2 linked regions of the Sediminitomix flava genome follow. The protein of the gene in region 2 interacts with the protein of the main gene of each other region in a pairwise test. Links are inferred from orthologs where the notes say so. Each region holds a gene or a part of one and is shown on either strand. Other genes may lie near its edges.

What was found.
Region 1: the proteins of sucD (region 2) and sucC interact in binary tests that used the Escherichia coli proteins (3 or more experiments, as listed by UniProt). The link is inferred for Sediminitomix flava from one-to-one orthologs.

The regions. Positions count from the first base shown.
Region 1 is NZ_QGDO01000003.1:594,318-602,291, forward strand. What follows is about bases 2,704-5,573. They hold sucC (ADP-forming succinate--CoA ligase subunit beta), read left to right. Parts: upstream 2,704-3,475; coding sequence 3,476-4,672; downstream 4,673-5,573. Other genes in these bases: topA (type I DNA topoisomerase), read left to right, coding at 2,704-3,255; lpxK (tetraacyldisaccharide 4'-kinase), read left to right, coding at 4,741-5,573. In the rest of the region: BC781_RS14240 (citrate synthase), read right to left, coding at 1-286; more of topA, read left to right, coding at 778-2,703; more of lpxK, read left to right, coding at 5,574-5,790; BC781_RS14260 (type III polyketide synthase), read left to right, coding at 5,824-6,936; BC781_RS14265 (MBL fold metallo-hydrolase), read left to right, coding at 6,973-7,863; BC781_RS14270 (family 78 glycoside hydrolase catalytic domain), read right to left, coding at 7,910-7,974. UniProt on the Escherichia coli protein: Succinyl-CoA synthetase functions in the citric acid cycle (TCA), coupling the hydrolysis of succinyl-CoA to the synthesis of either ATP or GTP and thus represents the only step of substrate-level phosphorylation in the TCA.
Region 2 is NZ_QGDO01000009.1:177,404-185,419, forward strand. The notes cover bases 2,164-5,075. They hold sucD (succinate--CoA ligase subunit alpha), read left to right. Parts: upstream 2,164-3,131; coding sequence 3,132-4,019; downstream 4,020-5,075. Other genes in these bases: BC781_RS23410 (peptidylprolyl isomerase), read left to right, coding at 2,164-2,473; yidD (membrane protein insertion efficiency factor YidD), read right to left, coding at 2,553-2,774; BC781_RS23425 (N-acetylmuramoyl-L-alanine amidase family protein), read right to left, coding at 4,096-5,064. Also shown: more of BC781_RS23410, read left to right, coding at 362-2,163; BC781_RS23430 (rod shape-determining protein), read left to right, coding at 5,337-6,362; rod shape-determining protein MreC, read left to right, coding at 6,533-7,408; BC781_RS23440 (rod shape-determining protein MreD), read left to right, coding at 7,450-7,974. UniProt on the Escherichia coli protein: Succinyl-CoA synthetase functions in the citric acid cycle (TCA), coupling the hydrolysis of succinyl-CoA to the synthesis of either ATP or GTP and thus represents the only step of substrate-level phosphorylation in the TCA.

The DNA.
Region 1 (7,974 bases), on a different replicon or contig from region 2:
CTGGAAGCTCGCCATATATTAATAAGTAAGCAACTTCAAGGAAAGAAGATTTTTCTGCCAAATCTTCAATAGAATAACCTCTGTGACGAAGAATACCTTTTTCTCCATCTAGGAAAGTTACATTCGAAGTTGTAGAACCCGTGTTTTTGAAACCTACATCTAGAGTTATGAGACCAGAAGTAGCTCTTAATTTAGAAATGTCTAGTGCTTTTTCGCCTTCAGAGCCTTCTAGAACTGGGATTTCATATGTGTTGCCGTCGTATTGTAGTTGTGCTGTTTTATTCATATGTTCTTTAAATAATTTAGAATGTATAGTCTATAGGTAGTTTAATTGCATAACCGCTTATCAATAACTCAAGATTTAGAATTATTGTTTAAATAATTGTTATTAAAGAATGTTAGTTATTGATTTTCTCGCCTAATATATTTGAAAAAATTGTCATTAGCAAAGTTTTAATTGGTTGTACCATATATATGATTGGATTTTAGTCCATTTAATTCAATACTTCCAAAATAATGTTAAATAATAATATCCAGTACATTCATTCGGCTTTGAAATATTTGTCTGAAAGACTGTAGTGTTAAAGGTGAGAATTGGACTATATTTTATCTTTTTAGTTGTGATTTGTTTTTAAAAGAGTCTATCTTGTTTGAGATTTTTGCCGAAAATTATGCTATTATTGCCCTAAATGCATTGTTCTTTTAGGAATTGAGGCACTTTCATTATTTTTTTTAAGTCTTTTAAAGACATTGGAATTTTAAATTAACCTGGACAAGATGTCAAAAAATCTAGTCATCGTAGAGTCCCCAGCTAAGGCAAAGACGATCGAGAAGTATTTGGGGAAAGACTTTACAGTAAGATCAAGTTACGGCCACATACGAGATTTACCGAAAGGTGATAAAGCTATTGATATTGAGAATGATTTCACCCCTGTTTATGAAGTTTCTTCAGATAAGAAGGAAGTCATAAAAGAGTTGAACAAGGAAGTGAAGGATGCTGAATATATATGGTTAGCGACCGATGATGACCGCGAGGGAGAAGCGATATCTTGGCACTTGTACGAGACGCTAAAATTAAATAATGATAATACGAAAAGGATTGTTTTCCGAGAAATTACGAAATCAGCAATCCTTAAAGCAATAGATTCTCCAAGAACAATTGATATAGATTTGGTGAATGCTCAGCAAGCGCGTCGTATTCTAGACCGTTTAGTTGGTTATGAATTATCACCAGTTCTTTGGAAAAAAATTAAAAGAGGTCTTTCTGCTGGCCGTGTTCAATCGGTTGCCGTAAGATTAGTTGTTGAAAGGGAACGAGAAGTGGAGGCTTTTACTCCTGAGTCTTCTTTTAAGGTAGTTGCAGAATTTGACTTAGATCAAGGTAAAGTATTAAAGGCGGAGCTCCCTAAGAAATTCAAAACCGAAGAAGAAGCCAGAGTATTCTTAGAAGCTTGTCTAAAAGGAGAATATCAAATTGCTGATTTGCAGAAAAAGCCTGGTAAAAGAACTCCAGCAGCTCCTTTTACTACTTCAACTTTACAACAAGAGGCAAGTAGAAAATTAGGTTACTCTGTTTCTCAGACAATGATTCTAGCTCAGAAATTGTACGAGTCTGGTAAGATTACCTATATGCGTACAGATTCTGTTAACATCTCAGAAGAAGCTAAAGCTGCCGCAGCTGATGTTATTTCTTCAACTTATGGAGAAGAGTACGTAGAGACTAGACATTTCAAAACAAAATCGAAATCTGCTCAAGAGGCTCACGAAGCTATCAGACCTACTAATTTCTCAATTCCGTCTGTGAATGATGTTGATGACAACCGAGAAGCTCGTCTTTATGAGTTGATTTGGAAAAGAGCAATCGCATCTCAAATGTCTAATGCTAGACTTGAAAAGACAATTGCTAAGATTAGTGTTTCAACAGCTGAGGAACAATTTACCGCATCTGGTGAGGTGATAGTTTTTGACGGTTTCTTGAAAGTATATATAGAATCTAAGGATGAAGATGATGCCGATAATGATGGTGATAGTTCAATGTTACCGCCATTGTCTGTCGGACAATCTTTAGCTTTAAGTCAAATGGATGCCATTCAAAGATTTACAAGACCTGCAGCAAGATATACAGAAGCAAGTCTTGTGAAAAAGCTTGAAGAAATGGGCATTGGTCGTCCATCTACTTATGCTCCAACAATCTCAACGATCCAAAAGCGTGATTATGTTGTGAAGGAGGCTAGAGATGGTAAAGAAAGAAAGTATCGTCATCTAAGATTGAAAGATGGCGCAATTAAAGATACTGACCAAACTGAAATTGTAGGTAACGAGAAGAATAAACTATTCCCTACTAATATTGGAATGGTTGTTAATGATTTCTTGGTGAAGTATTTCCCTGACATTGTTGACTATTCTTTTACAGCCCAAGTTGAAGAACAATTTGATGAGATTGCCAATGGAGGAAAAGAATGGAATTCAATGATCAAGAATTTCTATGGTTCTTTCCATGAAACAGTAGAAACAACTACAGAAAAGGCTGATCGCTCAGAAATTGGTGGTTCAAGAGTTCTTGGTACTGATCCAGTTTCAGGAAAAGAAGTAACTGTACGTTTAGGTAAGTTTGGCCCAATAGCTCAAATCGGAACAACTCCTGAAGAAGGAGACGAGGAGGCTGAAAAACCAAAGTATGCTTCTTTAAGAAAAGGTCAATATTTAGAGAGTATTACTTTAGAAGATGCCTTAGAATTATTCAAATTACCTAGAACTGTAGGAGAGTTTGAAGATAAAGTAGTAGTAGCTGCAATTGGTAGATTTGGACCTTATATTCGTCACGATGGTAAGTTTGTATCTATCGGCAAAGAACTTGCGCCTGAAACTATTACTTTGGATGAAGCAATCGCTTTGATTTTGGCTAAAAGAGAAGCTGATGCAAAGAAATTTATCAAAGCTTTTGATGAAGATCCTGAAATTCAAATTTTAAATGGTCGTTGGGGACCTTATATTTCTTACAAAAAGAAGAACTATAAAATCCCTAAAGAAACAGAAGCTTCTGAATTGACTTTTGAGGAAACTATGAAGTTGATTGAAGAGGGAATGAAAGCACCTGCTAAAAAGAAAGGTGCAGCTGCTAAGAAGACGACTGCTGCTGAAAAGAAAACAACAGCAACTAAAGCAAAGACGACAACGAAAAAAACAACTACTAAAAAAGCAACAACAGCTAAGAAAACAACGGCTACAAAAAGGAAAACTGTTGCGAAAAAATAATAGTTTGTTTTAAAATAATATAGTTTCTTAAAAATCACAGAACCGTAGGTAAAACATAACCTACGGTTCTTTTTTATGTGCTATATTTGACTTGGCGATGTAAAGTTTTCTTTTATTTGCATAGGCAATTATGATATGAGTTAACTTTTGTTTAAAATTGCTCTTAATAGAGCTAAATATTAAGATTCCAAGTTATTTAATACCCCTAAAGGGAACTTCTATGAATATACATGAGTATCAGGCGAAAGAGCTATTAAAAAGACACAACGTAGCAATCGGTGAAGGTATTTTGGCGAATACGCCAGAGGAAGCTGTAGCAGCAGCTGAAGCTTTAACTGAGCAAACTGGAACGCAAAAGTGGGCTGTAAAAGCTCAAATTCATGCTGGTGGTCGTGGTAAAGGCGGCGGAGTAAAAATTGCTAGCAATCTTGAAGAAGTAAAAGAACATGCTTCTAATATTATCGGGATGCAGCTTGTGACTCCACAAACTGGCGCAGAAGGTAAAAAAGTTTATAAAGTACTAGTACAAGAAAATACATATTATCCAGGAGAGTCTGAGCTTTCTGAGATTTACATGTCTATCTTATTGAATAGAGGTACAGGACGTAACATGGTTATGTACTCTACAGAAGGTGGAATGGATATCGAGGAAGTTGCTGAAAAAACTCCTCATTTGATCTTTACTGAAGATATCGATCCTAAAGTAGGTTTGACTGGTTTCCAAGCTAGAAGAATTGCTTTTAACCTAGGTCTTTCAGGTAAAGCTTTCAAAGAAATGGTGAAATTCGTTTCAGGTCTTTACAATGTATATGTAAAAGAAGATGCTGAAATGATCGAAATCAACCCTGTTCTTAAAACAACAGATGATAGAATCTTGGCAGTAGATGCAAAGATTTCTCTAGAAGAAAATGCTCTTTACCGTCACAAAGATAATCAAGAGTTCCGTGACTTGACTGAAGAAGACCCTTCTGAAGTTGAAGCAGGAAAATATAACTTGAACTACGTGAAGCTTGATGGTAACGTAGGTTGTATGGTAAATGGTGCTGGTCTTGCAATGGCTACAATGGACATGATTAAATTGTCTGGTGGTGAGCCTGCAAACTTCCTTGATGTTGGAGGTTCTGCGAATGCTGAGACAGTAGAGAATGGTTTCCGTATCATCCTTTCTGACCCTAAAGTAAAAGCAATCTTGATCAACGTATTCGGTGGTATCGTTCGTTGTGACCGTGTTGCTAAAGGTGTAATTGAAGCATACAAAAATATTGGTAACATTGAAGTTCCAATTATTGTAAGACTTCAAGGTACTAATGCAGAAGAGGCTGCTCAATTGATCAATGAGTCTGGTCTTAAAGTAATTTCTGCAGTAGTATTGAAAGATGCAGCAGAGAAAGTAAAAGAAGCTTTAGCTTCTGCTTAAGAAATATTTGAAATGATTTAAGCCTGTTCAATCTAATTGGACAGGCTTTTTTTGTTTAAATTTAGGCTATGAATAATGTGTTGAAAACGGTATTACGTCCTTTGGGTGGATTGTACGGAGGAATTATGTCCTTCAGAAACTTTTTATATAAGAAAAATATTTTTAGGGCTTCTCAGTTTGATCTAAAGATTATATCTGTTGGAAACCTTTCTGTAGGTGGTACAGGGAAGACTCCTCATGTTGAATTACTAGTTTCCTTGTTTGAGGATGAATATAATTTGGGGATTTTAAGTAGAGGGTATGGAAGAAGAACGAAAGGTTTTTTATTGGCTAATGAACATCCTACAGCACAAGAAATAGGGGATGAGCCTGCGCAATACCAATCTAAATTTGGAGAGAAACATGTTGTGGCTGTTGGGGAAGAACGAGCAATGGCAATTCCTCAAATGCTTTATCAGCATGAAAATATAAATATGATTATTCTCGATGATGCTTTTCAACATAGAGCTGTAGATCGAGATGTAAATATTATGCTCACTGAATTTCAACGTCCTTTTTATGATGATTTCATCATGCCAGCTGGTAGGCTGAGGGAGAAAAGAATAGGAGCAAGTAGAGCTGATATTGTAATTATTACAAAATGTCCTGCTGATTTATCAAAAACTCAAGCGGCTCAAATGAGTACTGAGGTTCAAAGATATGCTGGAGAGGATACGCCTGTATTTTTTAGTTCTATAAAATATGGTAAGTTGAAATCTGTTCAAAATCATAATGAGACTCTAGATTGGGCAGATAAGACATACTTGCTAACTGGAATAGCAAATGCTAATCCGATGAAAGAATATATTTCTCACTATTCTCAAATTATTCATCATGATGAGAAAGCAGATCATTTTCATTACTCAGAGTTTAGAGTAGAGAAAATACTAGAAAGGTTCGAAAAAGAAACTTCTGGAAATGGAATGATTGTGACAACAGAGAAGGATATGGTCAAACTAACAAATCCTTCAATCCTAGAGTTATTAAAAGGGAAGTCAATTGCTTATCTTCCTATAGAAATTGATATTCTTTTTGATAAAAAAGACGAACTGAAATCTGAAATAACAAAAAAACTATAAAGACTAACTTTTTTATAAACTAATCATTACCTGATGACTGCTATTTTAACTGCTTTAGGAACTGCTGTTCCAGAATATAAAATCTCCCAATCAGAGCTTGTACCTTTTATGTCTAAGCTTCTGAAATTAGATCATGTTGAAGAGCGTAAGCTATCTATTTTATATAGAGCGACAGGTATTCAGCATCGGCATTCGGTAATTCCAGATTTTGAAAAAAAAGAGCAGTTAGAATTTTTTAGAGAAGATGATTTAGATTTTTCTCCTCCAATCTCACAGCGAATGCAATATTATGAGAAGTCAGCTTTGGGATTAGCAAAAAATGCAGTTTTAGATGCTTTTCAAGGTCTTGAAGATGAGATTTATGATGAAATAACGCATTTAATTACGGTAAGTTGTACAGGAATGTACGCACCAGGTTTAGATATTGAGTTGGTTCAAGAGTTACCGCTTAAATCTTCAATACAACGGACTGCCGTAAACTTTATGGGTTGCTATGGTGCATTCAATGCTTTAAAGTTAGCAAAGTCTATTTGTGAAGCGGATAAAAATAGTAAGGTCTTAGTTGTTTCAGTTGAGTTATGTACGCTTCATTTTCAGCATTCTAAAGATGAAGAACAACTTCTTGCCGCTTCATTGTTTGCAGATGGATCAGCAGCAGCATTAGTTGAAGGAAAAGTAGATGCTCCGAGAAAGTTTCAGTTAGAATTGAATACTTTTTTTGCAGATTTAGTACCACAGGGTAAAACAGAAATGCAATGGCATATTGAAGATCATGGTTTTAAAATGGGTTTGACAACCCTAGTTCCGGAGTTGATCAGAGATGAAATGGATGTTCTGATACAAAATCTATTTTCAAAATCGTCAGCTAATCAGGATGAAGTAGACTTTTATGCAATTCACCCTGGAGGGAAGAAAATTCTACAAGAAGTTGAGAAGAAATTAGGGATTACAAAAGAGCAAAATGCAGTCGCTCATGAAGTCCTTAGAGATTACGGAAATATGTCTTCTGCTACAATTCTGTTCGTTCTGAAAAAACTACTTACTGAGATAAACGAGGTTGAAGAACCGAAAATAATATTGGGTATGGCGTTTGGTCCAGGCTTAACAATTGAGTCTATGATTGTACGTTTATTACCAACTGATTAATATAAACACTATACTAAACTTAAACACTTTTTGAAAATGGTAAAAACTATTGATTTAAACTTCTTGGGGAAGGATGAGGCAATTGCATCATTTATCATTCCTACTTCTGAAGGTCCTGTATTGGTTGAAACAGGTCCTTATTCAACCTATCCTAACCTAGAAAAAGCAATAGAACTAGCAGGGTATAAAGTTTCAGATGTGAAACATGTTTTACTAACTCATATCCACCTCGACCACGCTGGTGCAGCATGGAAATTTGCTGAAATGGGAGCAACGATTTACATGCACCCATTTGGCAAAAGACACATGGTCGATCCATCTAAGTTGATGGCTTCAGCTAGAATGATTTACAAAGATCAGATGGATGTACTTTGGGGAGACATGAAAAATATCCCTGAGGAAAAAATTGTGGAAGTTCAAGATGACCAAGTATTTCAATTTGGCGATACAGAAATCAAAGCGTGGTACACTCCTGGTCATGCAAAACACCATATTGCGTGGCAATTGGGTGATAGTCTGTTCACAGGAGATGTAGCTGGAGTGAAAATTGGCAATGGTCCTGTAGTTTCTCCTTGTCCTCCTCCAGATATCAATTTGGAAGATTGGAAAGTATCTCTAGATCTGATTCGTAAGATTGCACCTGCAAGACTTTTCTTAACGCATTATGGCGAAATCACGGAAGTAGAAGCTCATTTGGATGCTTTGGAAAAAGATCTTCATACTGTTGCAAACTGGATTAGAGCGCGAATGAAACCAAGAGTTGATGTTTTAGAGTTAACGAAAGAGTTTAATGCTTTTTGCCAAGAAGAACTACGTAAACAAGGAGTAGATGAAGTAGGTATAGCTCAATATGATGCTGCAAACCCTGCATGGATGAGTGTGGCTGGTTTAATGCGTTATTGGACAAAGAAGGCTGAAATTGTTTAGTAATTAAATTTTGAGAATGCTTGAGTTGTTGCCAACTCAAGCATTCTTATTTCGATTTATTTCTTAGTTCTATAAGGCTATGTTTACCAGGTGTTAGTTCTATTTTTCCAT
Region 2 (8,016 bases):
CGGGATGGTGGAACTGGTAGACACGCAAGACTTAAAATCTTGTGGCCGCAAGGCCGTGCGGGTTCGATTCCCGCTCCTGGTACTATTTTGGAAAGCGAGAATAGCTCAGTTGGTAGAGCACAACCTTGCCAAGGTTGGGGTCGCGGGTTCGAGTCCCGTTTCTCGCTCTAAAAAGGGATTCGATAGACATCGAATCCCTTTTTTTATTCTTTTTTATATTTCCATTTCTTGGCTATACAAGGGCTTTCTCTTATTTTTGAGTTTTGTGTAAAGCAGCGACGGAGAAAGCGAACTATTAGAAAACCACTTTTTTTTAGCTGAAAATTGAAATTATCAAGAGACAGAAGATAATAGGTATACTATGGCAATCATTAGTAAAATACGAGAGAAATCAGGTTTGGCCGTAGGAGCAATCGCAATTGGTCTTATCGGTTTTGTTGTGGGCGGAGATCTGCTCTCAGGCAATTCAAGATTATTAGGGTCGAACAAGCAAATCGTTGGAGAAATCAACGGGATGGAAATTGACCGTCAAGAGTTCGAAACTGAATTAGAGAGACAACGTGCATTGTACAGCAATCAGCTAGGGCAATATCCTGCTGCTAGAGAAATGCAAATCCTAAGAGACCGTGCTTGGAATGCTTTCATCGAAAAGTATGCGTACGATGCAGAGTATGACAAGCTAGGCTTGAAAGTAACGCCTGAAGAATTGGAAGATATGATCAAGGGGAATAATATCCACCCATACTTGAAGCAATCTCCAATCTTTTTAGATTCTCTTGGAAACTTCTCAAAGGAAAGAGTAATCCAATATTTAGGAGCTTTGAAGCAACAAGGTGCTAACTCTCCTGCATATGTTGAGTTCATGAACTTTGAGCAACAACTTCCAGGGCTTCGTGTAAGACAGAAATATGAAAACTTACTTTCTACTTCAAACTACGCAACTGATCTAGAAGGTAAGAAAGAATACGAAAAGCAAAATACAAAAGCAGATGTTGCTTACTTGTATGTGCCTTTCTACAGTGTAGCTGATTCTTTAGTAGAAGTTTCAAACGGTGAGTTGAAAGACTACTACAACAGCCACAAAGAAGACTTCAAAAGAGACGAAACAAGATCTATCCAGTTTGTAAGTTTCTCAATTGCACCTTCAGCAGATGATAAAGCTGCTTTGGAAAGAGAAGTAAATGGGTTGAAACAACCATTTGCAGAAGCAGTAGACGATTCAGTTTTTGTACAATCAAATACAGAAGCTGCAGCTCCATTCATGAGTGTAAACGCAACTGGTGTTCCTTCAACTTTGGATATCAACAAACTTGAGAAAGGTGAAGTAGCAGGTCCATTCTTTGCTGCAAATGCTTACAGACTTTATAAAGTTATGGACGTAGAGAAAGATACAGTTCTTTCTGCTCGTGCTAGCCATATCTTGATCAAAGCAGGTGATGACAAAGCAGCTGCTAAGAAAGAGGCTCAAGGTATCTTGAATGAAATCAAAGGTGGTGCTGACTTTGCTCAAATGGCAAGAAAGCACGGACAAGACGGTACAAAAGCAAAAGGTGGTGACTTGAACTGGTTCTCTGAAGGAGCTATGGTTAAGCCATTCAATGATGCTGTATTTAAAGCGAAGAAAACAGGTCTTCTTCCAAGATTGGTAGAAACTGAGTTCGGATACCACATCATTGATGTTACTGAAACTGCAACTGACAAGAAAGTAGTTCTTGGAGTAGTTGAAAGACCATTGAATCCTTCTGAGCGTACAATCAACGAAGCATTCACTAAAGCTGGTCGTTTTGCGGCATCAAGCAAAGACAAAGGAGATTTCGAAGAAAATGCTAAAGCTGATTCGTTATTCATCCAACAAGCTATCGATTTGAGAGCTGACGCTAGAAACATCAACAACATCTACGGTGATGAGGTAAGACCATTGATCCGTTGGGCATTTGATGAGGATACAAACAATGGTGACGTATCTGACGAGTTCCAATTGAATGATAACTATGTAGTAGTTAACTTGATCGGATCAAAAGACGAAGGTTATGAGTCTTTCGAGTCAGTAAAAGACCAAGTGAAAAGAGAAGTATTAAAAGCTAAGAAAGGTGAGTATATCGCTAAGAAGTTGAAAGAAACTTCTGCAGACAACCTTGGTGCTATGGCTGCCGCTTACGGTAAAGGTGCTAAAACAGGTTCTGCTGCAGACTTAGCATTTGGTGCAAGCTCTATTTCAGGTATCGGATTTGCTCCTAAGACTATCGGTACTGTATTCACAATGAAAGCTGGCGATGAGTCTGCTCCTATCATTGATGATAATGGTGTTGTAGTTGTAAACGTAGAGAATATCACTAACGCATTGGAAACTGCAGATTATTCAATCTACAAAGGACAAATCAACCAACGTCAGAACAACTCTACTACTTACAAAATTGGTAGAGCAATCACTGACTTGAGTGAAGTAAAAGACAACAGAGCGAAATTCTATTAATAGATATATCGCTTGAAAATATAAACGGGATGTTCTCTTTAGAGAGCATCCCGTTTTTTTATATCATGAAAAATTGAAATTAAGGAACAGGGTCATATCCACTTCCTCCCCAAGGATGGCATTTTCCAATTCTTTTTAAACCAAGCTTAAGCCCTTTTACGGGGCCATGTTTTTTTATTGCTTCAATCATATACTGAGAGCAAGTAGGTGAGTATCTGCAAGAGGCAGGGGTGTAGGGTGATATTCCTTGTTGATAGAACCGAACAAGAAAAATTAATGTCTTCTCAGTAAATGATTTCATCTTTTCGCGTGCGTATTTTTTGTTTTTATATACCTTAAAAATACTAATTCTTGAATGTAAAGTTTCATAATTAAGGTGATTATGAAATGAAAAAGGCTTAGACTTGAGATATATTTTTACTCTGAAGTGAGTTGGAAGTATTTAAAGGTATTAGATTAATAGAATGATTTAAAGTCATTAAAATTAGGTGTATTTGCTTTGACGAATATCTTAAATGCTTGATTTTAGAAAGATTTGACTCTAATGTGGTATATTTTTGTTTAAAAAAATTACATAACCGTATTAGTAAATCTGTAAATTCCTATTAAATTGCCAATGCGATTTTAAACAAATGCTAATAATCAAAAGCGACAACAGATGAGTGTTCTTGTAAATAAAGATTCCAAGGTCATAGTCCAAGGTTTTACAGGGTCAGAGGGAACGTTTCACGCGTCTCAAATGATCGAGTACGGAACAAATGTAGTAGGTGGAGTAACTCCAGGAAAAGGAGGACAACTTCATTTAGATCGACCAGTATTCAATACAGTTTCAGATGCAGTAGAAGCTACTGAGGCAAACGTATCAATTATTTTTGTACCGCCAGCATTCGCAGCAGATGCTATTATGGAAGCTGCTGAAGCGGGTATCAAAGTTATTATAACTATTACAGAAGGTATTCCTGTAGCTGATATGGTGAAAGTGAAAGAATACTTGGTAGGTAAAGATGTTCGTATGATCGGACCAAACTGTCCAGGTGTTATCACTCCAGAAGAAGCTAAAGTAGGTATCATGCCTGGTTTTATCTTTAAGAAAGGTAGAGTAGGTATCGTATCAAAATCAGGAACTCTTACTTATGAAGCTGCAGACCAAATTGTGAAAGCAGGTTTTGGTGTTTCTACAGCAATTGGTATTGGTGGAGACCCAATCATTGGTACAACTACGAAAGAAGCTGTTGAGTTGTTGATGAATGACGATGAAACTGATGCTATCGTGATGATCGGTGAGATTGGTGGTAACCTAGAAGCTGACGCTGCAAGATGGATTCAATCTCAAGGAAATCCTAAACCAGTTGTTGGATTTATCGCAGGTCAAACTGCTCCTAAAGGTAAGAGAATGGGACACGCTGGTGCTATCATTGGTGGAGCTGACGATACAGCTGAAGCTAAAATGAGAATCATGGGTGAGTGTGGCATTCACGTAGTACAATCTCCAGCAGATATCGGAGAAACTATGGTTAAAGCTTTGAACGAGTTGGCAAAAGCTTAATAACATAGTACAAAATAAATAAAAAGGCGATACTCTTTATTTCAAGAGTATCGCCTTTTTTATCGTTTATAATTTGTTATTTCGAGCTTCGATATACAGGAGTTGTTTTAGAGAAGGTGACGATGAATGCATCTTTATAACCTTTTCTTTTCATTTCCTGTACCAATCTATTCGCATCTGCTTTACTGTACTCTCTTCCTACCATATACTGATACTTATATTTATTAGAAGTATCGGTTTTAAATACATCAATTCGTCTATTTACAGACTTAAATTTACTAGAGTTCGGATCAACATATTTGATGGAAGACATGATTTGTACTTTGTAATAAGGAAACTTTTGCTGTCCTTTTTTAGAGGGTTTGTAATGCTCTAAAATATAAGTTCTTACCCCTCTAAATATCGCTGAAGCAATTAAGCTTTGACCTTCTCCAGAATTTAGAAATGCTTCTTCCTTTCGGTTAGACATAAATCCTGCTTCTACCAATATAGCAGGCATATTAGTGTACTGAAGTACTTGAAGGTTGTGTCTACGATCGGCTTTATCTTTTACCCCCCAACTTTTTCGTCCAGCTCGGTCTCTGAACTGTTTTTCAACTAGATCAGCTAGCTTACGGCTTTCATTAAATCCATGACTCTGAATATGTGTTTGGGTACCGTAATTTGAACGATTATTTGAAGAGTTACAATGGATACTGATGAAGAGATCAGCATTGTTCTCATTAGCAATCTTTACACGTTCATCCAAAGACACGTATTTATCGGTCATTCGTGTATATAGGATTTTTACGTTTTTCACCCTTTCAGAGAGGTAACCTCCTAGGCGATAAGCAATATCTAAATTGAGGTCTTTTTCATGTTTTTTAGACGCACTTCCTCTGGGTTTTCCCGGATCTTTTCCACCGTGTCCAGGATCAATTACGATAGTTACAGGAAAGGGGGCTTTCTTTACAACTACCGAAGGATCACTCTTTTGAGCTAAAGCTGAATGAGTGAAAAATAACAATAAATTAAAATATAAGAATATAAACGATCGAGAACTCATCTCTTGGCTGATTTCGAGTCTAAAAAAACTTTTATCCTTTATTGGATTATTTTAATGAAATTTGGCACAAAAATAGAACGCTTTAAATGAAAAAAAATTAAATCTATTGTTAAATAATTCTCAGAAAAAATAGATTTATCTCCCTTTTCAAATCAGAGTGTATATTCATACTATTTATAAGTATAAAATATTTCGTACCTTAGAAAGGTATGCAAATATATAATCTGGAATACGATTTATTTAATTGCAGGTCATTCAATATAGTAACATTCATGGGCTTCTTTGATTTTTTATCCTCTAATCTCGCAATCGATCTCGGTACAGCAAACACCTTGATCCTAAATAATGGTAAGGTAGTCGTAGATGAACCTTCTATTATTGCATTGAACCGTTCAAATGGAAAAGTAATTGCTCTAGGACGGCAAGCAATGCAAATGCATGAAAAAACGCATGAGCATATTCGAACAATTCGCCCGTTGAAAGATGGTGTAATTGCGGATTTCCATGCGGCAGAACAAATGATAAGAGGTCTTATCAAGTTAATCGGAAGTGATAAATGGTTTTTCACACCTCAACACAGAATGATTATTTGTATTCCTTCTGGGATTACAGAGGTGGAGAAAAGAGCTGTACGAGATTCAGCTGAACATGCAGGTGCTCGTGAAGTATTCATGATTCAAGAGCCAATTGCAGCAGCGATCGGTATAGGCTTGGATATTGATCAGCCAGTAGGTTCTATGGTTGTAGATATTGGGGGAGGAACTACTGAGATTGCTGTGATTGCCTTATCAGGTATTGTTTGTGACCAGTCAGTTCGTATTGCAGGTGATATCTTCAATCGAGACATTCTTGATTATATGAGAAGACAGCACAACCTTTTGATTGGAGAACGTACTGCTGAGAAAATCAAGATCGAAATTGGATCGGCCATTACAGAGTTAGAAAATCCGCCAGAAGACTTTGAGGTAAGAGGAAGAGACCTTATGACCGGTATTCCTAAAGTGATCAAAGTATCGTACACAGAAATTGCTTTTGCTATAGATAAATCGATTGCTAAGATTGAAGAAGCTATATTGAAAGCCTTAGAGACAGCCCCACCTGAGCTTTCAGCAGATATTTATGAGAGAGGAATTCACCTTACAGGAGGCGGTGCTTTATTGAGAGGATTGGATAAAAGAATCTCTATGAAAACAAAATTACCAGTACATATTGCAGATGATCCTTTGAAAGCGGTCGTATTGGGTACGGGTAAGGCACTAGAGCAATTCAATGAATTCAAGGGAGTATTGATGAACTAAATTTCAGATTTAGTAGCGTTAGAATAGACCAAAATATTGAAGCCATAAAAAATACATGAAAGGAAGTCCGCTTTGCTGTAGTAGCATAGCGGATTTCTTTTATATATTTGAAAGCTTGCACATAGAAATGAGAAAGCAAGCAGGGATTAGCGAGCTAAAGCGGATAGAGAATGCAGGAATTATTTGATTTTATATATCGAATTAGAGTCTTTTTGGTATTTGTTGTATTAGAAATAGTAGCAGGTATCTTAATAGTCTCAAATAATAGTTATCAGAGAGCAACATTTTTTTCATCGTCAAGTGCAGTTGCAGGAAACTTATTTCAAGTCACAACCAATGTGACAAGGTATTTGGATTTGAGCAGAATAAATGAAGAGTTGAGAGAGGAGAATGCTTTGCTCAGAGAACGTCTGTTGGCTTTGGACACCCTTGTTGTCGACCCAGAGGATAGCTTAGCGCTTTTGAATTTGAGTTTTTCAGACACATTAGTCACAAAAGATACAGCAGATACAGACCTAAAGTTTGCATTTCAAGAGGCTGAAGTAATCAATAATTCGATTCGTAGAAATAATAACTACATCACTATTGATAAAGGACGATTGGATGGAGTAGAAGAAGGAATGGGGATTATCACCTCTGGTGGTATTGTTGGACAGGTGAAAAATGTATCCGATCATTTTGCTACTTGTTATTCGGTACTTCATTCTCGAATGAACATTTCTGCTGAATTATTAAAAGATAAATCACTCTGTACTGTAAAGTGGGATACCAATAATCCTGCGAAAGCAAGTCTTCATTATCTCCCGATGCACATCGAATTAAGTGAAGGAGATACAGTCATTACTTCAGGTTACAACACTGTTTATCCACAAGGAATTATGATTGGAACAGTTAGTAAGACGGAGTATAAAATGGAGGAATCTTTTGTGAATGTAGAAATTGACTTGGCAGTAGACTTTGACCAACTTTCATATGTATATATAATCAATGCCCTATTCAGAGCTGAAAAGGATTCATTAGAAAGTTTGAATGCCATTGATGAATAACAGAATAAAGTATTGAAAGCATAGGGATTGACTTTGGGAGCATGAGAAATAAGAATATAGTAAGTATAATCGTAGGATTTTTTGGTTACATTTTAATCCAACTTCTTTTTTTCAGAAATACACAATTGTTTGGGTTGGCTTTTTGCTTCCCGTATATAGCCTTCATACTCCTTTTGCCTTTCGGACAAAATGGAATAGGAAGTATGGTATTGGCTTTTATTCTGGGAATCACTGTAGATATTTTCTACGATACCTTAGGAATACATGCAGCCGCCTGTGTTTTTATGGCCTTTGCACGTAACTATTATCTAAAAAATTTCGGGGGGGGAGATAAGTACGATGCTAATGACATACCGAGTGTGTTGTTATTGGGCAATGGCGGTTTTTTGTCACTTACATTACCTCTCATTTTCTTGCATCATTTTACCTTCCTAATGATAGAAGCAAGTAACTGGGCACTAATCGGAAGGACTTTATTACAAGCCGTATTGTCAACTGTATTTACAGCACTCATACTTCTTTGTATTCAAATGATCTTATATCCGGTACAGAAAAGAAGGCTGTAAGTTTAGGATACATTAAGAGATAAAGAGATTAGAAGGAATCGT